2 regions of the Paenibacillus sp. y28 genome follow, and region 2 is predicted to be linked to the other one. Evidence: predicted binding sites of a transcription regulator. Region 2 holds the regulator's gene; the other holds the start of a gene.
The links. The regulator Rex, encoded in region 2, represses fermentation and respiration genes when NADH is low (regulators of the CRP and FNR family bind a similar motif). The targets are predictions, from matches to a motif close to TTGTGAAATATTTCACAA.

Region 1 (15,694 bases), on a different contig from region 2:
TTGTTTTACGGATTGAGGATATGGAGGAGTCGTCCGGCGGACAACCGATTTATCCGAAGCATTTGGAGGTGGAGCTGCTGGAGGCCGTTCAATCCGCGGACCAAGAGCGGTCCGAGGGGGTGCTGAGCGAGTTCATGACGTCCGTTACCGCCGGGCAGGGCGGGAGCTACCGGGACTGCCAGTTGTTTCTGCTGAAGCTGCTGATCAGCCTGATGGATCTGGCGGGCGGGTATGGAACGGGCCATCTGCTGCCGAAGGAGTCTGCATTATTGGAACGCTTTTTTTCCTTTCGATCGGCTGTTGAGATGGAGCAATGGCTGAAAGCCGAAATGATAAGCCCGCTGGTTCGATATCGCGCGCAGCAGGAGGCTAACCAGGATCACCTCCTATCCGATCAGATAAAAAAGCTGATCCACGAAAATTATCATACAGAGCTGACTCTAGAGGCGTGTGCGGCCAGCCTTAATTTCAATCCGGACTATCTGCGTCAGGTGTTCCGCAAACAGACGGGGGAAACCTTCAGCGACTATTTGGCACGGTACCGGTTGAAGATGGCTAAGCAGATGCTGCGGGAAACGGACATGAAAATCACAGAGATTGCCCAGCGTCTGGGCTACAACAATGCACAAAACTTTATTCGCTATTTCCGGAAAATGGAGGGCATTACGCCCGGACAGTACAGAGAGCAGCGCCATTTGTCCTCATGAGGGCCAGTCCTGGCGGTCGTTTGCTTCGATGACTCGGAGCAGGTTTAAGCCTGGTTACAGTCAAGGTAGGCTGTTTTATAGAAGCTGGACCGTGACTGGACACCGAGGCAAGGGGGACAACAGAATAAATTTGTGCTATGATGAAAGCGTTTGCTTTTGATGATGATGACGGTAATTCTGATATCGTCCATTGACGGAGTGGTGGGACGTAGCGCCGGAATTTGAGAAACAGGGGAGAGAAGACCATGACGACGCAATCGATAGACCGTTTCAAGCTGGTGAACCGCCACAATCCGGTCATCCGCGGGGTGGAGCCGCTTGCTCCGCTTGCGGTCGGTAACGGGGAGTTTGCATACAATGTGGATGTTACCGGGATGCAGAGCTTTCCCGAAGCATATGTGACTCCGCTTGGCACCCAATCTCATTGGGGCTGGCATTATTCGGGCGGACGGGGGCTGCATACGGAAGAGGAGCTGAGCCTGCAGCAATTTGAAACCTATGGCCGTCAGGTTGGCTATGCGGTTAGTGACGCAGGACATGAAGAGGCGTATCACTGGCTCCGGCAAAATCCGCACCGTATGCAGCTGGGTCAAGTCGGCTTATCGTTCTTGCTTGCCGATGGGAGCCGGGCCGCGGCGGGGGATTTGAAGCAGCCGGAACAAGCCTTGAGCTTGTGGGAGGGCATGCTGGAAAGCAAATATGAAATTGAGGGGAAGCCGGTTCGAGTATGGACCTGCTGTCATCCGAACACCGATCAGATTGGTATCCGGATTGAGTCGCCGCTGCTTGCAGAGGGACGGATTGCTGTTCGCTTTGATTTCCCGGCCTCTGATGCCGAGTCCAACGAATGGGCGAAGAGTATCTCCTTGAATTGGAATCATGCTAGCGGACACCGGACGCAGCTGGAGCAGACATCACCGGCTTCCGCACGCTGGACACGCCAATTGGATGAGGACGGCTATCAAGTGGCGGCGGTATGGACGCAAGGATACCTGCATCAGGAAAGCGAGCACCGATTTGTGCTGCGTACCGGGGAAAGCTTGTCCGGCCAGCTTAGCGATCAGGCTCACGCCCCGAAGGCTTCGGAAGCTTCTGCTGCTGTATTGGAGCTGTCGTTCGGATTTAGCCCGGGACAAGACCGTGTACTGGAATTGACGACGTTCAACGACATCGCGGCAGCCAGCAAATCGCACTGGGCCCGGTTTTGGACCGAGGGTGGAGCGGTCGACTTCAGCGGCAGCACGGACCCGCGCGCCGTGGAGCTGGAGCGGCGGGTTGTTCTGTCCCAGTTCAATCTGGCGCTGCACAGTGCAGGATCGCTGCCACCGCAGGAGACCGGGCTGATGTACAACAGCTGGTACGGCAAGCCTCATTTGGAGATGCATTGGTGGCACGCGCTTCAGTTCGGTCTCTGGGGGCGAACACAGCTTCTGGAGCGGAGTATGGGCTGGTATAATGAAATATTGCCTGTGGCCAGGCGGCTCGCCGCATCACAGGGCTACTCCGGCGCCCGCTGGCCGAAGATGGTCGGACCGGACGGAGCACAAAGCCCGTCCCCCATTGCGACACTGCTCATCTGGCAGCAGCCGCACCCGATTGTGCTCGCCGAGCTGGTCTACCGCAGCAAGCCGACGGAAGATACGCTGCAGCTGTATGCGGATATCGTACAGGAGAGCGCGGAGTTTATGGCATCGTTCACCGTATGGGATGAAGCTGGTCAACGCTATGTGCTCGGGCCTCCGATGATTCCCGCCCAAGAAAATCATGCTCCGGGCGTTACCTTGAACCCGACCTATGAGCTGGAATACTGGCATTATGCGCTGGAGCTGGCACAGACGTGGCGCGAGCGCAGGGGTCTAAGCCGCGATGCAGGCTGGGCGCATATATGCCGAAATCTTTCCCCGCTGCCTGTTGGCCCGTCAGGTGTGGATGATACGAGGCTGCCGACCGATTCAGAGAATCCGCACGGAGCTGCGGATGACACCGGCTTCGATGCATTCAGCCTTTTTCCGGGAGTGACGGGAGAAGAAGGCCGTGAGGCTTCAGCTTTGGCGGCTCATGATGTAAGTCCGGCTTCCGCCGCTTCTGTCCGTGAAGGGGGAGCGCCTGCCGGAGGCTTAGACCTTCAGGCAGCGCAGGCGAACGCCGAGTCAGCAGCAGAGGCGGCGATCGAAGCGGGATCGGCTTATTCGGATGCCGGGCGGCTGAGCACGGACTCTGTCTATTGGGCACACGAGCGCTGCCCGGAGTCCTTCACCAGATTCAATCAGGATCATCCGTCGATGCTGGGCGCGCTTGGAATGCTGCCCGGTGCGCTGGTTGACTTGGAGACGATGCGCCGCACTTTGCAAACGGTCGTCCGTTTCTGGCGCTGGGACACTTCGTGGGGCTGGGATTTCCCAATGGCGGCTATGACGGCCGCGCGGCTCGGTGAGCCGGAGCAAGCGGTGGACCTGCTCCTGATGGATCAGGTCAAAAATAAATATTTGCCGAACGGACATAACTATCAGCGTCCGGGCCTGACCAGCTACTTGCCTGGAAACGGCGGGCTGCTCATTGCTGTGGCGATGATGGCTTGCGGCTGGGGCACGGAAAGCACCGGCAGCCATCCATCAAGCGGCGCTGCAGCGGACAACCGGGTAAATGGCGGACACGCGGGGGAGCGGCTTCCCCATGCTCCGGGATTTCCGCAGGATGGTTCATGGGTTGTTCGCTGGGAAGGGCTGTCACCGCTGGATTGATTCTACGGGGCGCGAAGAGCAAATTCCGGCAATACCTCCTATCAGCATAACTATACAAAAATCACCCGTCCTTTTGCAGCGCTGGCTGCGGAAGGGCCGGGTGATTTTCATTTCGCACCGCGTCTGGGTCCGGTGCTTCGCTGCATGACGGCTGGCTGGATGCTTACCTTGGGAGCGGCGGCACACTACAGAAGCTTGATTTCTTCCTCTTTGCGCTCAGCTTCCGGCTCCTCGGCAATTCCCCTTGTGGAATTGCGGAATTCCCGCAGCGTATCGCCAAAGGCGCGTCCAAGCTGCGGCAGCTTGGAAGGCCCGAACACGATCAGCGCAATGAGCAAAATAATCGCCAGGCCGGATACCCCAATGTTGTTGAACATGGTTTTGTTCACCTCCTTCTGCTTGCGGGCTGAGAGGCTAGGCCTCCGGTTCAGTTCTGACGATTAAGCGTTCCTCCGCTTCCGTCTGATCCGGATGAGGCGGAAGCGCCCGGCTGGACACCAGAACACCGATCTCGAACAGTACAATGAGCGGTACAGTCACGGACAGATGCGAGATGAAATCCGGCGGAGAAATGCAGGAGCCGATAATCGCGAGCGCTACATAGGCATACTTGCGGACCTTCTTCAGCCTGTCAGGCGTCAGAAGACCGACTCGGGTCAGAAAGAGCAGCACAACCGGCAGCTCAAAGGCAACGGCCATAGGCACCAGCACATCAAACAGGAACGAGAAATACCGATCGATGCCGTACGTTTCTACCGCGCCAATGCTCTGATTCATCTGCTTCATGAACCGCAGCATCATCGGGAATACAGCGAAGTAGCCGAAGCACAATCCGGCCAGAAACAGGACGAACGATACCGGCACAAGCGGCAGCGCACTCCGTGCTTCCCGGTCGGTCAGTCCCGGCTTCACGAAGGCCCATACATGGTACAGCAGCACCGGAAGGGTAAACAGCAGGCCGAACAGGAAGGCGCATTTCATGTAGATGAACAGCCCGTCTGTAAATGAGAACACGTTCCACTGCACGCCGTCGGCTGTAGGCATCGATTTCATCCGCAGCAGCAGCTGCGGGGAGACGTATAAGCCAAGACACAGCGTAGCTATAAACCAGCCGGCTACAATGAGCAGCCTGTGCCGCACCTCGGTTAAGTGGAGAATTAAATCCTCTTGGTCCATTTGACCACCTGCTTTGCACTTGCTAAACGCAGCGCGGCTGCTGGAGCGGCCGGAAAAGGTCCAGGTCCTGGCATCCGCGCTTCGTCTGCCGCTGAATCAGGACAACCGGAGCCGCCTCCTTTACGGCTAAAGGACGGAGCCGCTGCCCTGCTTTAAATACTTGGCTATCCCTTCCGCCCCCCGGTAAGCCAAAGCTCCGACGGTAGCAGTCGGATTATAGCCGCTGTTGTGGGCAAACGCGGATGCGCCGATGACAAAGACGTTTTCCGCATCCCACATTTGCAGGTACGAATTGACGGCGGAGGTGGAGGGATCGGCCCCCATCACAACACCACCGGTATTGTGCGTCGATTGATACGGGACAATGTTATAGGGCTTGAGCTGATCGGAGGAGCCGATGGTGGTCGGCTTCATCTCGGTCATAATTTCCTTCGCCTTCACCGCCATGAATTTCACCATTTCCCGATCCTGGTCCTCGAAATCGTATGTAATCCGCACAAGCGGCAGGCCGTAAGCATCCTTATACGTCGGGTCCAGGTCCAGATAATGGTGGCGGAACGGCATGTTGGACCCCTGGTTGGATACAGTTACCACACGATTAGCATAGAACAGCGATTTTTTCTTGAAATCCGCTCCCCAGGATGGCGTTCCCGCCGGTACGGAGTTGGATGAGATCGGCCGCTGGCCGGTTTGGAAAATACGAATGCCCGCCCCGTGGATGAAATTCAGATTGGAATGGTCGAAGTTATCCCCGTTGAAATCGGGAATCTCCATCCCCAGAGCCCCGGCCCCGGCAAACAGGTTGAACTCCTTATCATCAAAAAATCCGGTGGCCTGTCCGCCCTGCACCTGATAGCAGTAGTTTCTTCCGATTACGCCTTGCCCTGTTGCCGGGTCATAAGGCTTGCCCAGCTTGGAGGTCAGCAGCAGACGGACGTTGTTGAACAAATAGCTGGCCATCACGACAATGTCAGCAGGCTGCTCGAATTCCTCTCCCGTCACGGTGTTTACATATTTGACGCCGGAGGCCTTCTTGCCATCGTTAAGGATGGAGGTGACGAAGGAGTAGGGGCGCATTTCCAGGTTGCCGGTTTTTTGGGCGACGGGCAGCACGGTGACTACCGGGTCGGATTTGGCGCCGTATTCGCACCCGAACCGTTCGCAGTAGCCGCAATATTGACAGGGTGCCCGTGAGATGCCGTCCGGGTTCGTATACGGCTGGGACAGGTTGGCCGATGGCGACATGTAAGGATGGTAGCCGAGCTTTTTGGTTGCATCCTCAAACAGCTTCAGCACGGGGGTCTGAACCATCGCCGGTGTCGGATACGGGCTGGATCGCTTGCCCAGCAGCTCAGTCGGCTCATCGCCGCCCGAAATGCCGGCCATTTTTTCAAACTTGTCGAAGTAAGGCTCCAGCTCGTCATAGGTGATTCCCCAGTCCTGGATGGTCATGCCCTCCGGAATTTTGGCCTTGCCGTAGCGCTCCACGGTTTTGCTGTAAATTTGAAAATCGTAAGGCAGAAACCGCAGGGTTTGGCCGTTCCAATGAACTCCGGCCCCGCCGACGCCCTCACCCAGCAGGAAGGAGCCGTATTCCCGCATCGGAAGCGCTTGAAGCTTCTCTGTATTGCGGAATGTAATGGTTTCTTTGGATAAGTCCTGCATCAACTCGTACCGCTGGGCATAACGCAGTTCATCGTGGACCATATAATAGTCCTTGGTCTCCCTCGGCTTGCCGCGTTCCAGCCCGACAACTTTTATTCCCTGTTTGGTCAGCTCGGCGGCGATAATCCCGCCTACCCAGCCCATCCCGACGATGACGACAGGGACCTTTGGCATTCTGGTGGCCATATGGATGGCTCCTTTCGGTTAAATTAATGTCCGGCTAAATGCTCATGGAGACTCTTGGGCTCAACGACTGTGAAGTCCTTGTCGATGATGGCGGTATAGCTCATTTGATTGCCCGGGTATTTACGCATTTTCCAGCCCTGCATATTCAGATTGCCGCCGTACATCGGGTCGGAATAGGCCCCTTCAATCGTCATCTGCCGCAGCAGGTTAAAGAAGGTTTTCGTCGTTATCTCGCTGATGACGACCTGCTCCCCTTTTTCCAGCATTTTCAAAATCTCATCCTGCTCCTCACCGGATAATTCCGGGAACGGCTTGCCGTACTTGGATTTGCTAACATCCTGCATGGCCTGCAGCCCCATCGTAAACAGCTCATGCCGCTTGATGGAAGCATACTCGCCTTGTGTTGTTTCGCCCTTGCCGAACGGTCCCATCCGGTATTCCTTGGCGTTCAAGCCCCATGGACTGGCAAGCTGATGGTCGATGTAAAATGCGACGCCGAGCAGCTTGGCACCGGGGCCGTTCTCGTCCTCCGGATAAATCCGCTCTACTGCCGCTTCGGTCACCGTAAACTGCTCCTGATTGAAAAACATCAATGCTTGATTATATTGCGGAGCGGTCCCGGTTCCTCCCGGAGCCGGTGTTTGCTGAGGCGTCTCGGGGGCGGCTGTTTTACGCGGCCATACTCCGCCGATGACCCCGCCTACGATAGCTCCGCCAATGGCGGTGCCGGAATACTTCAGAAAGCGGCGCCGTGAATCGTCCTGCGGCTGATTCCTATGTTGGTCACTCATCCATACTCATCCCTTTGCTTCATAATGATGAAACCACGGTGTATTGGCGGGTTTGAAACGTAGTATGTAACAAAATTGGAGTTTTATGTCTTGATTATGAAATAGAATGAAAACGGGCAAAGGGTGCGATTTGAATGAAAGGAAAAAAGACGGGATAAGCTAAGACGGATAAAACGCAAGGAAAACGGATTGTCAGCTGCAATTTGCAGCTGCGGTCCTTTTACTATGAGGAGGATGGTTTTAACGATGCGAAAATGGATGACCTGTACTGCGGCCGCGCTTATGGTCGTTTCCGCAGTCTCCATCACGGCCTGCACCAAAAAAGAAGCGGCTCCCACTCCTAGCCCTACCGCTAATCCCGGCACGGCAACGAGCCCTGTCCCCAGTCCGGGCACGACAACAAGTCCGGCTGCCAGCCCGGGCGCGACAGCGGGCGGAAACGGCGAGGCCTTGTACAAAGCCAACTGTATCGGCTGTCATGCTGCCAATTTGGAGGGCGGGGTCGGCCCGAGTCTGCAAAAGGTCGGGGGCAAATACAGCAAGGACCAAATCGTCACCCTGATTTCCAACGGGAAGGGCGCCATGCCGGGATTTAAAGGCAGGCTGTCCGACGGGGATATCAGCACACTGGCCGATTGGCTCGCTGCGAAGAAATAACTTTATCGGATACGGCTGACTCACCAATGGAAAAAAGACAGATACAGAAAACCACCGCACGCCGGAAGCAGCGCGCGGTGGTTTTCTGTATCTGTCTGAAGAGGCCGCCCCGAGCGGCCGGCTGGAGCAGCGGACGGGGCCGCGTGTCAGCAACGGCATGCGGCTTCACCGGCTCATGAAGGAGCGGTGCAGGAGCCGGCGGTCTATCTACAAATCCTCAGCGCCGATACGTTCCTTTCCGTTGTACCGCTGGCGGTAGGCGCGGGGGGACATGCCGACGGTCCGTTTGAACATTTTGGAGAAGAGCAGCGGGTCTAAGTAGCCGACCGAGCGGGCGATTTCCGCAACGGTCAGCATGCTATGCCTGATCAGCTCGCAGGCTTGATTCATACGGTGCTGCAGCAGGAACGCCTGCGGAGATTGACCGGTAATTTCCTTGAACAGCGTGGATAAATATTTCCGATCGATGCCGACCAGCTCGGCCAAATCGCCGATGCTGATTTTTTCCGCGTAGTGCATATGAATAAATTCCATCGCCTGGGCCACATAAATGGCCTTGGGGTGAGTTGACGCGCCGGCGGAGGTCGGCTCCGCGTTGTGCGGCCCCATATCGACCAGCTCGCCCAGAAACCGGTAAAGCAGGCTTTGAAAGCGAAGGTCGCGGCTTTTTTCACTGCCCTGGATTTTGACCGCCTGATCAAACAAGGTTTCGAACCAAACGTTCCCCCGCGCATGAAAAATCGGATGAGCCAATAAGCCGGTCCGGCTGACCTGCTCCTCCGCCTGCTCCCCGCCGAAAGCAATCCAGGAATACGTCCACGGATCGCTTTTGTCCGCTTGGTAGAAGGCGACCTGTCCCGGGACAATCAGGAAGCCTTGGCCTGCGCGCAGTGTATAGGTCCTATCGCCGAGCTGGGCACTGCCTGCGCCCCGGTGGACATAATGGAATTTGAAGTGATCGCGGATGCCCGGACCCCAGAAATGGCCGGGGGCGCAGTCCTCCTGGCCTGCGTAGTAGAAACGGAGATCCCCCGAGCTTTTGGCGGCCCCTTCCCATGTAATGTATCGTCTGACGCTCATAATACGCTACCGTCCTCTTGCCTGAATTTGAAGACATTATACCATGTAACGCAAACCTGAGAACATAATGAAACGATTCTTGTTATGATAAACTAGGTAAGAAAGATGACTGAGGAGGAAGAGATTATGACATATGCAGCGAACCCAGGACGTTATGCCGACATGATCTATAACCGTACCGGAACAAGCGGGCTTAAGCTTCCGGCTGTATCTCTGGGCCTGTGGCACAATTTCGGCGATCAGGACTTGTATGAGAATGGACGGAATATGGTACGCCGTTCATTCGATTTGGGGATTACGCATTTTGACCTTGCCAATAACTACGGACCGCCCCCGGGATCGGCAGAGGAAAATTTCGGACGTCTGCTGAAGCAGGACCTGGCGCCGTACCGTGATGAGCTGATTATCTCGACCAAAGCCGGCTATCGCATGTGGGAAGGGCCTTACGGGGAATGGGGCAGCCGGAAATATGTATTGTCCAGCCTGGATCAAAGCCTGAGACGGATGGGGCTTGACTATGTTGATATTTTCTACTCGCACCGCTTCGATCCGAATACGCCGCTGGAGGAAACGATGGGCGCGCTGGATCATGCTGTACGGCAAGGAAAAGCGCTTTATGTCGGCATCTCCAATTACGGTCCGGAGCAGACGCGCGAGGCCGCAGCGATTCTGAAGCGTCTGGGCACGCCTTGCCTCATCCATCAAATGAGTTACTCTATGCTGAACCGTACGCTGGAAGAAGGGCTGCAGCAGGTGCTGGAGGAAGAAGGGATCGGTTCAATCGCGTTCAGCCCGCTGGCCAAGGGCAAGCTGACGGACCGCTACTTGAACGGTATTCCTGCCGATTCCCGCGCAGCTGGAAGCAGCGTCTTCCTGAATACATCCGAGATTACAGAAGATATGCTGTCCCGGGTCCGCAAGCTGCAAAAGATCGCTCAGGATCGCGGGCAGACCATTGCCCAGCTTGCTCTTGCCTGGGCGTTGCATGTGGGCCGACTGAGCTCCGTGCTGATCGGGGCCAGCAAGGTCAGCCAAATTGATGACAATGTGGCTGCCTTGAACAATGTCAGCTTTAGCGCTGATGAGCTGGCAGCGATTGAACATATTTTGCGGTAAAAGCGCGTGATTCTCAGCCTGGTGTCATGCAGCGAAGCAGCACGTGCTCGCCGTGACAAAGGCAAAGCGAATCTCAAAAGGCATGTCCATTACCGATGTTCGGCTGAACATGGGGAGGACACGCCTTTTTTCTATCCTTATTTGCCCGGGATGCGCAGGCGCTTGGAAGGCTTGCGGGGGAGCAGCCGGAAGGACAAGCCTTTGAACAGGCTGAAACGCAGCAATATCGCGGGATCAGGCTCAATAACGGCGTGTGTCAGCCGGGCGACCCACGGCTGGACCAGCAGCAGCGTCAGCACAACAGCCGCCGGAAGCAGCACCGAAAGAGGAAGCAGGCGCTGTGCAAGCGTATATGCTCCGGCAGCCGACAGCAGCTTGATGGCCAGCCCGTGCAGCAAAAATACATACACGGAGCGCTTGCCCCAGTCTGTGATTCGGCTGTCCCGGTCCGTTTGCAGCATCAGAAAAGCGCAACCAGCGCTTGCCTCCAGGCCGTAAATGCCAAGGCGGTATATTCCGGCGTACCATTCCGGCCGCTGCAAGCCGGCATTGGTAATGCTGCCAAGCAGCCATCCGATATCCAGCCGAAGCGGGGATGAAGCCAGGACAGCAAGCAGGGCGGCCAGCCAGAGGGCTGCGCCTATTTTAACCGCCGGACTGCGGGCCAGCTTCCGAAGCTTCTCCACGGGACAATAATAGCCTGCGACAAAAAAAGGGAAAAAGACAAACGTACGCGACAGGCTGAGCCAGAAGCCATCCACCGGCAAATAGCCTGCCAGCACGCCCAGTGCGACAGCAAGCACGAGCGGATGCTTGAAGCGGACGAACAGGAGCAGCAGCAGCTTCCAGCACACATGGCTGAACAGAAACCACAGCATCCAATATGGCGCCCAGAAGGAATAGATCGTGCCGGAGGTTTGAAAAAACATCCAGTCCAACACCGCATACAGCGTTTGGAAGATGACATATTGGCAGCCGATTTTGACAATGACGCCCCAGCGGTCAGGGTTCTCCGGGAAGCGTCTGGAGAAGAAGCCGGTCACCAGCACAAAAACAGGAATATGGAACGTAAAAATGGTGAAGCCGACAGCATAGGTTCCCGCATCGGACGTGAGGACGGGAAGCAGCAAATTGCCAAGCACAACCAGAAAAATCAAATAAAACCGCGTGTTGAGAAAGAACACTTCATTTCTGTCGGTAACCGGGGTTGTCATTTGCATTCCAGCTTTCCGGGGGATAAGTAGTGCAGAGCCGCAAGCGGCTGAAGATGTTGCTGAAGCAGCTCCATGTATACAATAAGCATACATCCGAAGCCTGCAGGAATAAGTGATTTTTTTCACAACTCTGCTTGTAATTATGATGATCCAGTCAGGGCTGTCAGCAGCACCCGAGCAGATTCCCATTTTCCCCCGGCATTCTTTTTACGCATTTCCCGAAAACTCATGCAGCAGGTGTGCGAAACATCACATAGAAATCGAAAGGAAAGAAGTACAATTAAATCAAGAAAAACAGTCATAAACAGAACTAAACAAGCGTTGATTCAAACATGAAAGATGAGATGGATTCAAATACCATGGTGGAGGGACCATTTATGCAGCTGAAGCACATGCATCCGGCAGAGCAGCTTTTGATGATGATGGAACGGATTTACGGGTACGGCATGACAACAACGTCCGGCGGAAACTTATCCGTCCGGGATGAGAAGGGGAACATCTGGATTACCCCGGCAGGTGTGGACAAAGGGGCGCTTACCCGCGAAGACATGGTTTGCGTTCTGGCTGACGGAACGGTCGTCGGCTTGAATAAGCCGTCCAGCGAATTCCCGTTTCATCAGCTGATTTACCGCGCGCGCCCGGACCTTCAAGCGGTTATTCATGCGCATCCGCCTGCATTGGTCGCGTTCAGCATCGTGCGCCGTATACCGGATTTATCGATACTGCCCAATGATTATTACATCTGCGGAGAGGTCGGGATGGCGGAATACGCGCTTCCCGGAAGCGTTCAATTGGGGGACAATATCGCTTCTGTATTTGCGCGAGGCATCAATACCGTCATGCTGGAAAACCACGGAGTTGTCGTCGGGGGCCTGGACTTGTTCGAGGCGTTCAAGCGGTTCGAGACCTTTGATTTTTGCGCCAGACTGGAAATTAAAGCCCATCGTTTAGGGCAGCCGGTTTCGGTGGCGGTTGACAGAACAGGCCTGAAGCAAAATGCGGAGCTGGAGGAATTCAGCCCGGCCGGAGTGGAAGACCAGGAGAAGGCACTGCGTCAAGAAATGTGCAAGCTGATTCGGCGGGCGTATGAGCAGCGTCTGTTTACCAGCACACAGGGAACGTTCTCGCAAAGGCTGGACGGCAATTCCTTCCTGATTACGCCGTTTGATGAGGATCGCAACTATTTGGAGCCGCAGGATTTGGTCGCCATTCGCGGCGGGCGGAAGGAGGCTGGCAAAACACCAAGCCGCTCGGTGCTGCTGCATCAGCATATTTATGAAACCCAGCCCCATGTGAACTCGGTTCTCATCGCCCATCCGCCAAGCATCATGGCATTTGCCGTTACGGATGCGCCGTTTGATTCGAGAATCATTCCGGAGAGCTATATTTTGCTGCGGAACATCCCGAAGCTGCCCTATGGGACGACGTTCCTGGAGCCGAAGCAGATCGCCGCAGCGCTCACGAAGGATACCCCGATTGTGCTGGCTCATAACGATTGCGTCATCGTCACCGGCGGCAGCCTGCTGCAGGCGTTCGATCGGCTGGAGGTGGCGGAGTACAGCGCCAAGGCTATCATATCGGCCCGGTGCTTGGGAGACATCGTCCCGATTCATCATGACAAAATTCAGGAAATTCATGTCGCCTTCAAATTGTAATCCGGATTGGCGTGGTCATTCTTGAAAAAAGCTGCGCCTGTGATTTTCATCATATTCCTGCTCTTGTGAAAAAAGTAACATGGAGTTGTAAGGATGGTATCCTATAAGGGAGGCGATGGGATGGCGATGCGAGCGAATGTAGTGAAGGTGGAGGCAGGCTCTGCAGAAGAGCAGGTAAACCGTCTGGCGGCGGAGGCCAAAAAAGCGCAGCAGGCCTTTATGGAGCTGGATCAGGCGCAAATCGATCATATTGTGCAGCAGATGGCGCTGGCCGGCCTCGATCAGCATATGGTACTGGCCAGGATGGCCGTGGAAGAGACCGGCCGGGGTGTGTATGAGGACAAAATTACGAAAAATTTGTTCGCGACGGAGTACATCTACCACAGCATCAAGTATGACAAAACGGTTGGAATTGTTGAGGAGAATGCCTATGAAAGCTACCGTAAGGTTGCCGAGCCTGTCGGTGTCATAGCCGGGGTTACTCCGGTCACGAACCCGACGTCCACCACGATGTTCAAGGCACTGATTGCGGTCAAAACCCGGAATCCCATCGTCTTCGCCTTCCATCCGTCCGCACAGCAGTGCAGTGTCGCTGCGGCGAGTACACTGCGGGAAGCGGCCCGGAAGGCGGGAGCGCCGGAGGCGTGCATTCAGTGGATTGAGAATCCTTCGGTGGAGGCAACCCAGCTGCTGATGAACCATCCAGACGTGTCTCTGGTGCTGGCCACCGGCGGTTCTTCCATGGTGAAGGCGGCCTACAGCACAGGCAAGCCTGCGCTTGGCGTCGGACCCGGCAATGTCCCGTGCTTTATTGAACGAAGCGCTGATTTGAAGCAGGCGGTAACCGACCTGATTTTGTCGAAGACCTTCGATAACGGGATGATTTGCGCATCCGAGCAGGCGGTCATTCTGGAAGAAGCTATCTATAACGAAGCCAAAAAGCTGATGAAGGATCAAGGCTGTTACTTTTTAAATGAAGAAGAAACGAATGCAGTTTCCCGGCTCGTCATCCATCCTGAGAAATGTGCGGTCAATGCGGTCATCGTCGGACAGCCGGCCGTGAAGATTGCCGAACTGGCGGGAGTAACTGTCCCGGCCGATACGAAAATCCTGGTCGCCGAGCTGGCGGGTGTCGGGGAGCAATTCCCGTTGTCAGCCGAGAAGCTGAGTCCGGTGCTGGCCTGCTACAGAGTGAAGAACGGCGAGCAGGGCATTCGCCGGGCGGCCGAAGTGGTTGCTTACGGCGGGATGGGCCACTCCTCCGTGATTCATTCGACGAATCAGGCTGTGATTGACCGGTTTGCGTCAGAGCTGAAGACCGGCCGCGTCATCGTCAACGCGCCTTCTACCCATGGGGCTATCGGCGATATTTACAATACGAATTTGCCGTCCTTGACGCTGGGGTGCGGATCTTACGGACATAACTCGACTACCTCCAACGTTACGGCGGTGAATTTGCTCAATATTAAACGGGTCGCTTACCGGACGGTAAACATGCAGTGGTTTAAAGTGCCGCCGAAGGTATATTTCGAGAAGGGCTCCACGCAGTATCTGGAGAAAATGCCGGATATTTCGCGGGTGCTGATCGTCACGGACGCCGCTATGGTCAAGCTGGGCTATGTAGAGCGGGTGGAATATTACCTGCGCAAGCGAAAAACACCGGTTTCCGTGGAGGTATTCTCCGATGTGGAGCCGGACCCTTCGGTCGACACGGTGGAGCGGGGAACACAGCTGATGGCCTCGTTCAAGCCAGACTGCATTATCGCGCTCGGCGGCGGTTCCCCGATGGATGCGGCCAAGGCGATGTGGCTGTTCTATGAATACCCGGATACGAGCTTCCAATCCCTGAAGCAGAAGTTTATGGACATTCGCAAGCGGGTATACAAGTATCCGCGGCTTGGGCGCAAGGCGAAATTCGTGGCGATTCCGACGACATCGGGAACCGGTTCCGAGGTGACTTCATTTGCGGTCATTACCGACAAGAAGGTTGGCCATACGAAGTATCCGCTGGCGGACTACGAGCTGACTCCTGATGTGGCGATCGTGGACCCGGAATATGTATACACCCTGCCGCAAACCGCAGTGGCTGACACTGGAATGGACGTTCTGACACATGCGATTGAGGCCTATGTCTCCGTTATGGCGAACGATTTTACCGACGGCTTGGCGCTGAAGGCGATACAGCTTGTGTTCCAGAACCTGGAGAAGTCATTCGCCACAGCCGATCCGGCAGCCCGGGAAAAAATGCACAATGCTTCAACCATCGCCGGCATGGCCTTCGCGAACGCCTTCCTGGGGATTAACCACAGCCTGGCGCACAAGTGGGGCGGCGAATTCCATACTGCGCACGGCCGGACCAATGCAATTTTGCTGCCGCACGTTATCCGTTACAATGCGCAGCAGCCGACGAAGTACGCGTCGTTTCCGAAGTATGATCACTTTGTTGCTGACAAGCGCTATGCCGAAATTGCGCGATTCCTTGGCTTCCCGGCCGATACGCCGCAGGAAGGGGTAGCCAGCCTGATTGACGCGATCCGGCAGCTGAATGCCAAGCTCGGCATTCCGGAGAAATTTGCGGATTTGGGCATCGACCCGCAGACGTTTGAAGGCCGGGTCGAGGAGCTGGCGGACCGCGCCTTCGAGGATCAGTGCACCACGGCGAATCCGCGTATGCCGCTAGTGAAGGAGCTTGCGGGGATTTACCGC
Region 2 (15,694 bases):
AAGCCATGCAGCAGGAAGTGGATCAATACATATCCCAGTTCAAGGAAGGATACTTCAAGCCCCTCTCTCTGCTGGCCAGAATGTCGGAGGAAGTCGGTGAACTCGCCCGGGAAGTGAATCATCAGTTCGGGGAAAAACCGAAGAAGCCGGATGAGGCTGAAAACAGCATTGAGCTGGAGCTCGGCGATATTTTGTTCATCACGATTTGCTTCGCCAATTCGCTTGGAATTGACCTGACCGAGGCGCATGACAAGGTGATGCACAAATTCAACACGCGCGATGCCAACCGCTGGACCAAAATAAACACCAAGCCTTAGCCGGCTTCATACACTGTACCATCTGCATGCTTTTTGGAACCCGAGAAGGCGGTGGTCAGTGATGAACGGTGAACAATATATACGTCATGCGTACCAAGCCATCTTGCGCCATGATTTTGAACAGGCTGTGGGGTGGTTTGAGCAGGCGATTTCGCTTGAGCCGGATAATGCGTCGTATCATTATAAGCTGTCAATCACTTATGCGCGCAGCGGGAAGCTGGCTAAAGGGCTTGAGCATGCTCAGCGGGCCGTGCGGCTGGAGCCGGATCGTGAGCTGTATCGGTATCATGTGCAGCATCTGCAGGCGAAGGAGCTTGCCCAGCAGGCCGAGAAGCTGTTCGCCCAGCTGCCTCCGGAGGCGAGTCTTGGCGTAGCCTTGCTGCAGGAAGCGGTGCGTCTGGACCCGCTGGCGATAGAAGCTTACTTGCTGCTGGCACTCGGATATGACCTGCTTCAGCAATATTTGGAGGCCCTTCAAGCCATAAATGAACTGTTAAAGCTTGATCCCGAGCATGAAATTGCGCATAATTACCATCAAGAATTAAAAGAAAAGCTGAAGCGATATTTACAAACCTGAGCAGCCTGGCTAGGCAGCGGATCGTTTCATACAGAAAGGGAACAGGTGAACCTGATGATAAAAGTAGCAGTAGCAGGAGCAAGCGGACGTATGGGCCGGGAAGTTGTAAAAATGGTGCTGGAGGACCCGGAGCTTCAACTGGTTGCGGCCGTTGCGCGTGCAGCGGAAGGCAGTGACATCGGGGAGCTCGTTACCGGGAAGCCGTGTGGGGTCAAGGTGACGAACGACCTGGAGCTGGCTATTATGGACGGGCAAGCCGATGTGCTGGTTGACTTCACCACACCGCAGCTGGCCGTAGTGAATACAGCCATTGCCATTAAGCATGGCGTTCGTCCTGTTATGGGGACAACCGGCTTCTCGCCGGAGGACATCGCAGAGCTGGACAAGCAGTGCCGGGAGCGCGGCATTGGCGGCTTGATCGCGCCGAATTTTTCCATTGGCGCTATTTTGATGATGCAGTTTTCCGCCCAGGCGGCCAAATATTTCCCGCATCTGGAAATCATTGAATATCACGGGGATCAAAAGCTGGATGCGCCGTCCGGTACGTCAATTAAAACAGCGGAGCTAATTGCTGAAGTGCGCCAAGAGCTGCGTCAAGGGAATCCGCATGAGGAAGAGACGATTCCAGGGTCCCGCGGGGGCGAGTACAGCGGATTCCGCATACATAGCGTCCGCTTGCCGGGCGTGTTCGCCCAGCAGGAGGTTATTTTTGGCGCATTCGGCCAAACGCTTAAAATTCGGCATGATTCTTATGATAGAGCCGGCTATATGCCCGGCGTAAACGTAGCCGTCAAGAAGGTCATGAATGTGACCGGCATGGTATACGGCTTCGAGCATTTCCTGGATTAGGCTTATAAGCTTTGAAACAGTGCTGAAGCGCGCCTACAGACAGAAAAGGACGCGCACAAGGAGAGGGGATGACAGCAATGAACATCGCACTTATTGCCCATGACCGCAAAAAAGAAGAGATGGTTAATTTCGTAACGGCCTATGAAGGTGTATTCCATGGCCATCAGCTGTATGCCACAGGCACAACGGGACAGCGGATTATGGATGCCACGAGCTTGAAGATACACCGTTTCATGTCGGGGCCGCTTGGAGGAGACCAGCAAATCGGGGCGCTGGTTGCCCAGAATGAAATGGATCTCATTATTTTTCTGCGCGATCCGCTGATGGCTCAGCCGCATGAGCCTGATATCATTGCTCTGCTCCGGCTTTGCGATGTGCAGGGGATTCCGGTGGCTACGAATATCGCTACAGGTGAGCTTCTGGTCAAAGCACTGGACCGGGGGGAATTTGCTTGGCGCGATTTGGTTCACAAATACAAGCCGGGTGAAAATGATGTCCTCGGTTAATTCTCTTGATATTTTAGTGTTCGGCGCCCACCCCGACGATGCGGAAATCGGGATGGGGGGGACGATCGCCAAGCATAGCCGTGCGGGCTATAAAATCGGCATTTGCGATTTGACGTTTGCTGAAATGTCCTCGAACGGCGATATCGAAACACGCAAGCTGGAAGCAGCCCGGGCCTCGGAAATTCTTGGTTTGGCCGCCCGTACGAATCTGGGGCTGCCGGATCGGGGGCTTCGGGCGGAGGCGGCGGTAATCGAGCGAATCACAAACGAGATCCGCAAATTCCGTCCGCGGATCGTTTTTGCGCCTTATTGGCAGGACAGGCACCCGGATCATGTGGCATGCAGCCACTTGGTACAGGAAGCGATATTTAATGCCAAGCTGCGCAGGTATATTCCGGATACGACGGCTCATACTGTGGAACAGAACTATTTTTATTTTATCAACGATGTGTATGAGGCCGGACTTATTGTGGATGTAACAGGCTGCTACGAGCAGAAGCGCCAGGCGCTTAAGGCTTACGGCACTCAGTTTGAGGCTGCCGCTGCCGGGAACGATTTTGTGACAACTCCGATTAATCAGGGCTACCTGGAGCGGGTGGAGATGCGCGACCGGCTGCTTGGCCAGAAACGGTCCATGGAATTTGCGGAGGGCTTTGTGACGAAGCTTCCTTATCCGGTCGGGATATTTTAGAAAAGCATAGGTATGGAGGGAACACGGGATGGGAGAACGTTTGAAAATCGGCATATCGTGTTACCCGACGCTGGGCGGGTCCGGTGTAGTGGCGACCGAGCTCGGCAAGCTGCTTGCGGAGCTTGGGCACGAGATTCATTTCATAACACACAGTATGCCGTTTCGTTTGGGGAAATATCATAAAAATATTTTTTATCATGAAGTGGGCGTGACCGATTACTACGTTTTTAAATATCCGCCATACGACTTGTCACTGGCAACCAAGCTGGCCCAGGTAGCCAAGATGGAAAAGCTGGACCTGCTGCATGTGCATTATGCAGTGCCTCACGCAGTGTGCGCCCTTTTGGCCAGACAGATGGTCGGGAGCGACCTGAAGGTGGTTACGACACTGCATGGTACGGATATTACCGTGCTTGCCCAGGATGAGTCGCTGAAGGATTTAATCCGGTATGCCATTAACGAGAGCGACGCCGTGACTGCCGTTTCCAATGATCTGATTCAAGAAACAAAGCGGACCTTGGACATTGAGAAAACGATCGATCTCGTCTACAACTTTGTCGATAAGCGGGTTTATTACCCCCGGGACGTGTCCGGCTTGAAAAAAGAATTTGTCGACCGCGGCGAGAAGCTGCTGATACATATTTCAAACTTCCGTCCGGTAAAGCGAGTTTGCGATGTAATAGATATTTTTGAACGGGTGCAGCGGGAGATTCCTGCGCGCTTGCTGCTGGTGGGAGACGGTCCGGATTTAGCCAGGCTGATGAATGTCGTGAAGGATAAGGGCTTGTCGGAACGGGTCACCTTCTGCGGGAAGCAGGACGATGTGGCGCAGGTCATATCGCTCGCCGATGCGATGCTCCTGCCTTCCGAGAAGGAGAGCTTCGGCCTTGTAGCGCTGGAAGCGATGGCTTGCGGCGTGCCGACCATCGGCTCCAATGCCGGCGGCATTCCCGAGCTGATTACACACGGCGAAACCGGCTTCCTCGCTCCGATCGGAGATACGGAGCAAATGGCGAAATACGCCGTTCAGCTGCTTGGGGATGAAGAACTGTATGAAAAGGTTTCCAAGGCTTGTCTGGATCGGGCAAGAAACGAGTTTTGCAACTTCAACATTATGCGTCAGTATGAAGAGATTTACTACCGTGTGCTCGGGCGTGAGGCCCGGCAGACGTCAACGGTTTGAAAGCAGGAATGACGATGGAACAAGACGTTCGGGTAAAGCAGCTTATAGAAGAGGGTCGCAAAGTCCTGCAGCGCCTGCAGGAAGCGGGGCATGAGGCTGTGTTTGTCGGCGGCTTCGTACGTGACACGGTGCTGAAGCGCCCAGTGAAGGACATTGATATCGCGACCTCCGCTCTTCCCGAGCAGGTCATTGCCCTGTTTGAGCGCACAGTGCCAACCGGCTTGCAGCATGGGACGGTAACCGTGCTGATGAACGGGCACAGCTATGAGGTTACCACCTACCGCAAGGAAACGGCTTATACCGCTTTTCGCCGGCCGGAGACAGTCGAATATATCAGCGACCTTCGCGAGGATCTGCAGCGCCGGGATTTCACCATGAATGCGATGGCTATGGACTCGACCGGGGCTGTCATTGACCCGTTCGGCGGCTTGACCCATTTGCGTGAAGGCCGGCTGGCGTGCGTGGGGAATCCGGCCGAACGATTCGGCGAGGACGCCCTGCGGATACTGCGCTGTGCACGCTTTGCCGCCGATTATGGCCTGAAGGTCGATCCGCCTACCTGGGAGGCCTTGCTGCTGCAGCGCCCGCTTCTGAAGCATATCGCAATGGAGCGTGTCCGGGTGGAGATGGAGAAGCTGCTGGAGGGGCGTGGACCTGACTACGGTCTTCGCCTGCTGGCCGACAGCCGGCTTTTGGCCTATGTGAAGGAGCCGGCGCTGCCGCTTGACAGCTCCATTCTGGCTGGCTCTCCGCCTCTTGACCAAGCGGTAAAGGAAATCCCTTCTGCGGCAGGACGCTGGGCGTACTGGCTGATTCGAGCCGGTCTGCATACGTCGGAGGTGCCGGATGTCCTGCGGCGCTGGACATTTTCTGCAGCGGCAGCCAGCCGGATTGTCCGGGTGATGCGGCTGCATGAGCTGCTGCGGGAGACAACCGGCAAACAGGCTTCGTCAAGCGGCGGAGAGGATACGGCTTTTGAAGCTATCAGCACGGCATTCTCCCTTTTTGCTGAACCCGAACAGGAGCGAATTCACTTTGTACAAGCTGTGATAAGCTGTTCGCCCGAAGCGGTAAAAACCTGGCTGGAGTTTCCTGAAGCCCTTCGTTCAGAGGCAGGTCCGTCGGTGCTGGCCCATAGTGCAGAGTGGCTGAAGGCGATGCCGGTTTGGGAGATACGCCAGCTTGCGATTGATGGGAACCAGCTGATGAACCGGCTGAACCGGTCTGCGGGCCCGTGGTTAAAGCAGGTGCTTGAGAAGCTGCTTGTGGAGACGGCGCTCGGCATCGTGCCCAATGAAACCGCTGCGCTGCTGGACAGGGTGCAAACGAAATATGAGATGACATAAAAAGAAGCGGATGAGACGATGAAGGAAGCATTGCTGGATACTTTATTGGGGCTGTTTGATGCAGCCGGGCAAGGGGCTTATGTTTCCGGCGAGCAAATCAGCGAACGGCTCGGCTGCAGCCGGGCTGCGGTCTGGAAGCATATTACCGCTCTGCGCGCGCAAGGCTATGAGTTCGAAGCGGTATCGCGCAAGGGCTACCGTTTACTGCAGAAGCCGGAACGGCTGACGGAAGAGAAGCTCTTCTCCGGCCTGAAGACGAAGAAATTCGGACATGTATTGAAGCTGCTGGATACCGTTACTTCCACTCAGGACATTGCCAAGCAAATCGTCCGCGAAGGCGCGCCCGAGGGAACGGTTGTTCTGGCGGAGGTTCAGACAGCCGGACGGGGACGGATGGGAAGGGCATGGCATTCTCCCGCGGGACACGGCGTGTGGATGAGTCTCATTCTCCGTCCGCCGATCCCGTTGCCGCTAACTCCGCAGCTGACCCTGCTCACAGCCGTTGCCCTATGCCGGGCCATACGCACCGTAAGCGGTGTGCACGCTGTGATCAAATGGCCTAACGACATTTTGGTCGAAGGCCGCAAGGTCAGCGGCATTTTGCTGGAATCCACTGCGGAAGACGAACGGCTGAGTGAAGTGATTGTCGGCATGGGAGTCAGCGTAAATTTACGCGAGGAGGATTACCCTCCCGAGCTGCTGCTGAAGGCAACCTCCCTCCGAATCGAGGCTGGCCGCATCCTGAACCGGATTGAGTTGATTCAGGAAATTTTGCATGAATTGGAGCAGCTTTACCAGCTGTACCTTACCGAGGGCTTTGCGCCAATCCGGCTGCTGTGGGAAGCCCTCACCAGTTCGCTGCACCGTCCGATTCGGGTTCACACGGCCCGCGGCGTAGTGGAAGGCACAGCGGATAGTATAGATGAACTGGGAGCCCTGCGGGTGCGTCAGGCAGACGGAGAGCTCAAGACCATATACTCGGGGGACATGGAGTGGTAAGGGCTGAAGAAGCCGATCCGGTCCGAACGATTTTGTCAAAATTTTTGGTGTAATCGTGTGCGCAACTCTGGTATACTACAACTGTGGCGATATCGTGAATACGAATTGCACACCCTGTAGGAATCAGATCTAAGGAAGAGTAGCAGCTTTAGCATTTCCTTGTTGGATTCTGCTCTGAGCCGTAAGGACCGAGACAGAACAGACATCGGAACGTACAATTGCCATGTCTATTTCTTGTCGAAATATGGGCCTTTTAGCGACTTGGAGCTAGAAGGTTTTTTCATTTTATTCGGGTCCGGCAATGAACCGGCCTTCACACGAAGGCAGGGTTCTTTTAGCCGGCACCTGTGGAAAGAAGGTAGACGGAATGGCCGTTTCCAGAATGACAACAGCAAAGATGAAGAAGATGAAAACCGAAGGGATTCCGATTTCGATGGTCACGGCCTACGATTATCCTTCCGCCAGGCTGGCTGAGGAGGCCGGGATCGATGCGATTTTGGTCGGCGACTCGCTAGGCAATGTGGTGCTCGGCTACGATTCTACCCTGCCTGTGACGCTGGACGATATGATTTATCATACGCGGGCGGTTACCAGAGCGGCGCAGCATGCTTTCGTCGTGACGGATATGCCGTTTATGACCTATCACGGCAGCATTGACCAGACGCTGACGAATGTGGGCCGGATTATGCGGGAAGGGCTGGCCAAAGCAGTGAAAATGGAGGGCGGCCGGGAAATCGCCGCGGCTGTTGAAGCCTGTACGAAGGCCGGAGTGCCGGTGATGGGGCATATCGGCTTGACCCCTCAATCGATTCACCAAATCGGCGGCTACAGAGTGCAAGGGAAAAACAGCGAACAGGCGCGCGAGCTGCTGGAGGCTGCGAAGGCTATTGAACAGGCGGGGGCTTTTGCCATTGTTCTGGAGCTGGTGACCGAGGAAATTGCCGAGCTGGTGACGAAGCAATTGTCTATCCCGACGATTGGAATCGGTGCGGGGGCTGTATGTGACGGACAGGTGCTCGTTTTTCACGATATTCTGGGGTACAGTTCTGAGGATGCGCCTAAAAAAATGGTGAAAAGCTATGCTAATATCGGCAGCCAAATTCGCAGTGCCATCGCTCAATATGTCACGGAAGTCAAAGGACGCCAATTTCCGGGAGCGGAGCATACGTTCCATACGGATGCCGATTTAGGCCAGCACTTGTACGGCGGAGGAAGCTCCGATTCAGACAATGAAAGGGCGGGGAACTAGGATGCTGATGACGACACAGGCAGTCACCACCATTAGCCAGCTTCGCGAAGCCGTGCGATCGTTTCGTGCGGCTAATCCGGGTCAGCAGGTCGGATTTGTTCCGACGATGGGATATCTTCATGAAGGACATGCCAGTCTAATTGAACGCGCCCGCCGGGAAAACGGCTTGGTTGTGCTTAGCATTTTTGTCAATCCGCTTCAATTTGGCCCGAATGAGGATTTTGACAAATATCCGCGCGATCCGGAGCGGGACTTGAGAATTGCCGCGGCGGCCGGAGCGGATCTTGTTTTCCTTCCGGAGGTGGCGGAGATGTATCCGCAGCCGACCAAAACGACAGTCTCTGTGCGTGACGTTTCATCCGGCCTGTGCGGGGCGTCGAGACCCGGCCATTTTGACGGCGTGTCTACGGTCGTGACCAAGCTGTTTAACATGGTACAGCCGGACAAGGCCTACTTTGGCTTAAAGGACGCCCAGCAGGTGGCGGTCATCGAGCAAATGACAGCCGATTTGAATATTCCGGTTCAAATTGTACGCTGCCCGACGATGAGGGAGACTGACGGTTTGGCCAAAAGCTCCAGAAATGTATATTTGTCACCGGAAGAGCGCAAGCAGGCCATTGTATTGAATGAAGCGTTAGCTGCGGCGGAGCGGGCGATTCAGGAGGGACCGGTAACGACATCCCAACTGGATGCTTTGCTGCGCACGCGCATTCAGACAGCGCCGCTGGCTGAAATAGATTATGCCGAAATTGTTTGGTATCCGTCCATTGAGCCGGTGGAGCTTTCTTCCCGGGAGGCGGCAGGGAGAGAGGTTTTGCTTGCCCTGGCGGTCAAATTCGGCCGGACAAGACTAATTGACAATCGAATTGTAACGATACCAACGAGACAGTAAAGTGAGGGTGAGCCACTATGTTCCGTACGATGATGAAGTCGAAATTGCACCGGGCCACGGTTACCGAAGCCAACTTGAACTACATTGGCAGCATTACCATCGATGAAGATCTGATGGATCTGGTCGATATTCTGCCTAATGAAAAGGTCCAGGTTGTCGATAATAACAACGGAGCCCGATTGGAAACCTATGTTATTCCCGGACCCCGCGGCTCGGGTGTGATTTGTTTAAACGGCGCTGCAGCGCGTCTGGTGCAGCCTGGGGATACAGTGATCATTATTTCCTACGCGATGATGACAGAGGAGCAGTCCCGGTCATATCAGCCGCGGATTGCTATTTTGGGACCGAACAATCAGGTCCTTGATCAATTGCATACAGAGCCGCATTCCACCGTTCTGTCAAATTCATAATTTCTGTCAAATTCATACTATTCATCCTACACATACAATTCCGATTCAGCGTGCAAGCGGGAAGGATTATCCCGTTGTCTCAGCAGCCCTGCTGAAAGTTACCGCGCATGAACAAGGCGCCGCTGACGCACAATGAAGCTTAACCGAATGGCCGACAGGCTGCTGCGGCCGATAGGGACAGAAAAGCGATGAAGGCTTAGCGTTTCACGGCACTTGATTCTAGCGCAGGGTGGGATGCGTCGATGATTAAGCAATGCTTCGCCATTATGAATGAAATGCTGGATGAGCTTGTGTCCCGCTATGGCAGTGCCGGGGACGAAGAACAGCGTGATCTTCAGGATCAGCTGAGCGCGCTCAAGCAAATGAGTGACGGAATTGTGGAGGAATGGCTGTTATTTGAAGAGAAATTTAACCAGGTCTGGACTGAATGCCAGTGTCCGTCCGTGGGCCAGCAGCCTGAAGAAAGCCCCGCGGCGGAAACAAATGCATTCGATAAGAGCCTCAAGGCTGAAAATGTGGTACAATCATTAACTGGAAGCACTGTTTGTGAAAAACAGCAGGGTCCTTCTGAACAGCAAGCAGTATCGGAATATTTCATCAAGGGTCAGGGCTATTATCAATTATTCATGCTGGAAGAAGCGATTGAGCTGTTTGAGCGAGCCGTTCGGGTGCAGCCGGATTTGTTGCTGGCGAAGCTGTATTTGGCCATGAGCTATATGCGGAAAGGCGAATATGCGGAGGCATACGGGTTATTCCAGCTAATTGCCGCTTTGAATGAACAGCCTGCGGTTCAGGCGGTTGTATACAATGCAATGGGCTGCATTCAGGTTTTGAACCGGAATACAGAAAAAGCAATTGATTATTTTAAAGAGGCGCACCGCTTTAATCCCGAATACCGGGACCCGCTAGTGAATATGGAAGCGTGCCTTCAGAGCGGCAAGCAGACGATGCGGCCGCATTAATCCGATCCTTTCCGCGGGAGAGGAAAAGGAAAGGACGAGATACGTTTCATGAATTTCGCAGTACTTGATTTTGAAACAACCGGGAATCAGCCTGGCGATCAAATTATTCAAATCGGTCTCGTTCTTGTGGATGGCGACCAAATAACGGACAGGTATACGACTCTCGTTCAACCGGGAATGCGTATACCTGATTCCATTTCCAGACTTACTGGCATTACGGATGAAATGGTGGAAGAGGCGCCTGCTATCAGCGAGGTCGTCCATGAGATGGTTTCAAGAGTGGCGGGACGGATCATTGTGGCTCACAATGCGGCATTTGATGTTGGTTTTTTGCAAAAGGTGCTTGCTGAGGAAGGTTACTTGCCTTTTGATGGCAGAGTGCTTGATACGATGGATCTGCTTCGCATATTATATCCGACCATTTCCAGCTACCAGCTTTCCCTTGTGAGCGGTGCCTTTGGCATTTCCCATGATAGGCCGCACCAAGCGGACAGCGATGCCGAGGCAACGGCTCACATTTGGCTCAAATGTCTGGACAAGCTGCAGAGCTTGCCATTATTAACCGTGCAGCGTCTGGGCCATTTGTTTCGGCATGAGGCCGGCGATTTGGGCTGGTTTTTGCAGGAGCAGGCGCGCCTGAAAGAGCTGCAAACCGCTCTGGATGAGCAATCGGGTTCTTACTTCCGACAATTCAGCATTCATGTTCAGGATTGGACTGATCTGGAGCCTCTTCGGGAGGAAGGGGAAGTTCCGCCTGAAATGAATCAGGAATTTGCCCCTTTTTATGAAGCCGTCAAGGACGGCCTACGAGCCAAATTCGGCGATTTTCAAGTGCGGGAAGCGCAAGAGCAGATGCTATCAGAAGTGGAAGCGGCTTTTGACCAGAAGCAGCACCTGATGATCGAAGCGGGAACAGGAACTGGCAAATCACTTGGTTATTTGATCCCCTCCCTTTATTATGGCATCCGCGAGGGCCGCAAGGTTGTTGTGAGCACGCATACGATAAATTTGCAGGAGCAGCTGCGCCAGCGGGACATTCCGCTGCTTCACGAGATTTTTCCTGTTCCGTTTCGGGCGGCCATTATGAAGGGACGTAATCATTACCTCTGCTTGCGCAAGTTTGAGCAGCGTGTCATTCAGCTTGAGCTGGAAACGGATAAGGAAGAGCGAATCAGTGCGGCTCAGCTCATCGTTTGGCTCGGAGAGACCGGGCATGGTGAAGACGACGAGCTTAATTTGGCTGGCAAAGGACGCCACTTGTGGCAAACAGTAGCCAGTGATACGGACTCCTGTCTGAACCGGGCATGTCCATGGTTTAAGAAATGCTTCTACCATCGAGCCCGGCAAGAGGCCAATACAGCTGATATCGTCATTACGAATCATTCCCTCCTGTTTACCGATGTGAAGGCTGAAAACCGGCTGCTTCCTTCGTATAAGCAGCTTGTTATCGACGAGGCCCACCACTTCGAGGAGGTAGCCAGCCGCCATCTCGGTCAGGAAGTGTTTTATGGCACCCTGGTCAATTCCCTGGTGTGGCTGTATAAGGACAGCAAGACCGGACTTCTGCCGCAGCTGCGCATCCGCTTGATGAAGGAAAACGGGACGGAGAAGCTGGAAGCCTGGCTTGCGGAGCTGGACCGCCTGAGTGAGCTGACCATTAAAATTAAGGAGCAATGGGATCAGCTGACCGAGCAGCTGTTCACAGAGCTGAAGCCGCAAATGGACGGACTAGGGGAAAACAATCAGCTTGTCCAGCGGATGAAAAAAGAGCTGCTTCCTGAAAAATGGGACGATCTGCTTATTATGGAAGATAATATATATATGGATTTAAATACGCTCCTGAAGCAGCTGGACCGTCTGACCGGCGAATGGAAGGAAAATCAGGAGGAGCTGTCGCTGCAAAGCCTTGTTACGGATGTTTCCGGCGTATGTAAAGATTTGCAGCGGACCCGGGATAACCTGCGGTTTTTCATGAAAATGAATGACAATAATTACGTCTACTGGCTGGAAGCAAGCCCGTTTCTGAAAAGCCGCTCGATTCATCTCAACTGTGCGCCTGTGGATGTCAGCAAGCTTCTGGGTGAATATATATTCGAGCCAAAAGACAGCGTCATCATGACATCGGCGACGCTGTCGGTCGATAAATCGTTCGCTTACAGCTGCGAGCAGCTTGGCCTCGATGCCGCTCACGCCTCAGGAAAGCTGAAAACCGTCCAGCTGCTGTCTCCGTTTAATTACCGGGAGCAGGCGTTGGTTATCGTTCCGCGTGATTTTCCGAGTGTGCGGGGCACTGTGGCGGATCAGCATTTCCTGAATGCGCTGGTAGGCTCTTTAAAGGACATTGCAGTTGAGATGCAGGGCCGGATGCTGGTGCTGTTCACCTCGAACCGGATGCTGAAGCAGGTGCACGCCCCGCTGAAGGAGCAGCTGAGCGAGCACAATATTAGCGTGCTGGGGCAGGGGGTGGATTCCGGAAACCGGACCAAGCTGACCAAGCTGTTCCAGAATCAGCCGCGTGCCGTGCTGCTCGGAACCAGCAGCTTCTGGGAAGGAGTCGACATTCCCGGGGAAGCGCTTAGTGTGCTTGCTATCGTGAGACTGCCTTTTCAGCCGCCGACACACCCACTGGTTGAAGCCAAGTGCGAACGAATAAAACAATCCGGCGGGAATCCCTTTATGCGGTATTCGGTCCCGCAAGCGGTTATCCGCTTCAAGCAGGGCTTTGGCCGTCTGGTCCGGAAGGAAAAGGACAAAGGGATTGTCATCCTCTACGATACCCGGGTTATCGAGTCATCATACGGCAAATATTTCTTGTATTCACTGCCTAAGCCCAAGATTGAGCATATGCCGACCGGTCAGCTTGTTGGGCGTATCAAAGAATGGATGGGGGAAACCGTCTGATGAAAACGCCGAAAATTTCCGAAGCCGTCGTAAGGCGGCTGCCGGTATATCTCCGGTTTTTGAATGAATTGCAAAAAAATGATATCCATACCGTGTCATCGCAGGATTTAGGCCAGCGCCTTGATTTGAATCCGGCTCAAATCCGTAAGGATTTGGCGTATTTCGGGGAGTTCGGCAAAAAAGGAATCGGCTATGACGTATCGTATCTGATTGAAAAAATAAGCCAGATCCTGAAGCTTGACCGCACTGTCCATGTCGCTTTGGTCGGAGCGGGCAATCTGGGCCGGGCGCTGTGCAATTACAACGTCTATTCTCAAGACCGGATGCAGATCGTGGCCGTTTTTGACGCGGTTCCGGAGAAAATCGGTGAAATGATTAGCCATTTGAGGGTTCAGCCGATGCAGGAGCTGCAGGAAACCATCAAGCGCCAAGAGGTTCGAATCGGCATCATTACGGTTCCTGCGGTGGAAGCGCAAAATGTGGCTAATCAATTTGTGGAGGCCGGTGTAGAGGCGATTTTGAATTTCGCGCCGGCGGTCATTAAGGTGCCGGAGCATGTTCGGGTTCAGTACACAGACCTGACAACAGAGCTGCAAAGCTTGGCTTATTACCTGGATTGAGTATGCCAGACATAAAAAAAGACCAGCTGCCGTAGGCTTGCCGATCATGGGTGTGATGCATATTAGGAGTAACGGAGCACGACGCTTTCGAGAATGTTCGCTACGTCCTCGCAGGCGTCCGTCGTTTCCTCCAGGCGCTCATACAATTCCTTCAGCTTGAAGTCCTCATAGGGATCGCGCGGAGTGGTGAAAATTTCGCGGATGCCTTCACGCATCAAAGCATCAGCGTCATTCTCCAGGCTGTTGATAATGACGGTATGCTCTTGAAGCTGGATGTACTTCTTCTTCGAAAGCAGCTTGAAGGCTTCCAGCATATGCTCGCAGGATTTGACGATGACTTCGGAGAAATCACGCATGTATTGATTTGTAAAATCGATGTTCAGGTAGTCGAAGCGAGCAATGGTCGCTTCAATGCCGTCCATGACGTCATCCACCTTGGCGGCGAGCTCCATAATGTCCTCCCGGTCCAGCGGCGTAATGAATACTTTATTCAAGCCCTTCATAATCGCGTGCGTAATGGAGTCGCCTTTGTGTTCCAGCTCCTTCAGCGCTGCATAGTAGGTGGCAGGCGGCTTGTCGCCCATCATTGCGCTTCGGAACATCTGCGACGCTTTAAGCGCGTTTTCTGCGGATTGAATGAGCAGATTGAAAAAATCGATGTCTCCTTTTTTGTTAAACAGCATCGTTAAGAAACCCCTTTCGTACCAGTCCGGCTGTTAGCTTACATAAGCAACCAAGGATAAAAATAGCATATCCGCGATTAGCTTGGCAATCAAAAATTTACAAAATCTTAACCTAGTTTGCCCTGAAAAGAGTTGTTTATTGTGAAGCTGTGCTGATTTTCGTATACTATATTGAAGAAAGCGAGGGTAAATGTGGTGACGACTTTATTGACAAAAACACTAATTGAGAACGCGCTGGTGCTGACTATGGATGAGCAGAACCCATTTTTGCGCGGCGTTATCGTTTTAGACGGGAACCGGATTGACTTTGTCGGGGAGCAGGCTCCCGAGCCGAGAGAAGCGTACAAGGAAATTATTTCAGGGAAGGGCAAGCTGTGGATGCCCGGCCTTGTCAATACGCACGGACATGCAGCGATGTCGCTGCTGCGGGGCTATGGGGATGATTTGGCGCTGAAGGTTTGGCTCGAAGAGAAAATGTGGCCGAACGAAGCGAAGTTTACAGGCGAGGATGTCAAATGGGGCACGCAGCTCTCGATTCTGGAAATGGTGAAGGGCGGAACGACGAGCTTCGTGGATATGTATGATCATATGGATCAGGTCGCCCAGGCTGTTGAATCAAGCGGCTTGCGCGCCTGCCTGACACGCGGTGTGATTGGCAATTGGTGCCCGGAGGAGGTTGCCCAGAACAAGCTTAAGGAAGCTGCGGAATTCGCCCGGAATTGGCATGGCGGGGCAGGCGGCCGTATTACGGCAATGATGTCTCCGCATGCGCCTTACACATGCTCTCCCGGCTATGTGGAGCAAATCGTGCAGGTGGCGCACGATCTGAATTTGCCGCTGCATACACACATGTCCGAAACACTCCAGGAGGTGCTGGCAAATGAGCAGGAATACGGGTTGCGTCCGGTTGCCCATCTGGAGAAGCATGGCTTGTTCTCGCGTCCGGCGCTTGTTGCTCACGCAGTGCATTTGACGGATGAAGAAATCGCCATTTTGAAAAAATACGACGTTCGCGTCTCGCACAATCCGGGCAGCAACTTAAAGCTTGCCAGCGGTGTGGCCCGGGTGCCGGATCTGTTGAAGGCCGGAGTGAAGGTATCGCTTGGCACGGATGGCCCTGCCAGCAATAACAACCTGGATATGTTTGAGGAGATGCGTCTGGCGGCGCTGATCCATAAAGGCGTATCCGGGGATCCGGTTGCCGTGCCTGCAGTAGAAGCGCTGAAGATGGGAACCGTGGTCGGCGCGCAGTCGATTTGGCTGGACGATGTAGGCGTGCTGAAGTCTGGAATGAAGGCTGATTTAATCAGTCTGGATGTGGAGCAGGCGCACTTTTATCCTCGTACGGATTATGCTTCCCATGTCGTGTACTCCGCAAGCGCCAAGGATGTGGCGGATGTGTGCGTAGACGGCAAATGGCTGGTTCGCGGCGGGGAATGTCTGACAATTGACGAAGAACGGGTCCGTTACGAAGCGCAGCGCTGCTTTGAAAGGATTACAGGAAGCGCG

Region 1: adhE (bifunctional acetaldehyde-CoA/alcohol dehydrogenase) is a predicted target of Rex. The motif match lies at 13,052-13,069, and genes of this name have one in related genera.

Annotation. Positions count from the first base shown of each region.
Region 1 covers NZ_JBBBNV010000003.1:77,725-93,418, reverse strand. The annotation lists gene WBG83_RS04955 (helix-turn-helix transcriptional regulator) at 1-707, shown strand, start outside; gene WBG83_RS04950 (glycoside hydrolase family 65) at 953-3,448, shown strand; gene tatA (twin-arginine translocase TatA/TatE family subunit) at 3,634-3,825, opposite strand; gene tatC (twin-arginine translocase subunit TatC) at 3,863-4,624, opposite strand; gene WBG83_RS04935 (GMC family oxidoreductase) at 4,751-6,475, opposite strand; gene WBG83_RS04930 (gluconate 2-dehydrogenase subunit 3 family protein) at 6,499-7,266, opposite strand; gene WBG83_RS04925 (c-type cytochrome) at 7,513-7,923, shown strand; gene WBG83_RS04920 (AraC family transcriptional regulator) at 8,131-9,003, opposite strand; gene mgrA (L-glyceraldehyde 3-phosphate reductase) at 9,130-10,119, shown strand; gene WBG83_RS04910 (acyltransferase family protein) at 10,257-11,333, opposite strand; gene WBG83_RS04905 (class II aldolase/adducin family protein) at 11,711-12,988, shown strand; gene adhE (bifunctional acetaldehyde-CoA/alcohol dehydrogenase) at 13,109-15,694, shown strand, end outside.
Region 2 covers NZ_JBBBNV010000001.1:503,498-519,191, reverse strand. The annotation lists gene WBG83_RS02280 (nucleotide pyrophosphohydrolase) at 1-317, shown strand, start outside; gene WBG83_RS02275 (tetratricopeptide repeat protein) at 379-894, shown strand; gene dapB (4-hydroxy-tetrahydrodipicolinate reductase) at 940-1,743, shown strand; gene mgsA (methylglyoxal synthase) at 1,821-2,249, shown strand; gene bshB1 (bacillithiol biosynthesis deacetylase BshB1) at 2,233-2,940, shown strand; gene bshA (N-acetyl-alpha-D-glucosaminyl L-malate synthase BshA) at 2,969-4,123, shown strand; gene WBG83_RS02250 (CCA tRNA nucleotidyltransferase) at 4,138-5,469, shown strand; gene WBG83_RS02245 (biotin--[acetyl-CoA-carboxylase] ligase) at 5,488-6,468, shown strand; gene panB (3-methyl-2-oxobutanoate hydroxymethyltransferase) at 6,836-7,717, shown strand; gene panC (pantoate--beta-alanine ligase) at 7,719-8,609, shown strand; gene panD (aspartate 1-decarboxylase) at 8,627-9,019, shown strand; gene WBG83_RS02225 (tetratricopeptide repeat protein) at 9,262-9,981, shown strand; gene dinG (ATP-dependent DNA helicase DinG) at 10,030-12,882, shown strand; gene WBG83_RS02215 (redox-sensing transcriptional repressor Rex) at 12,882-13,502, shown strand; gene WBG83_RS02210 (DUF47 domain-containing protein) at 13,565-14,185, opposite strand; gene WBG83_RS02205 (amidohydrolase) at 14,432-15,694, shown strand, end outside.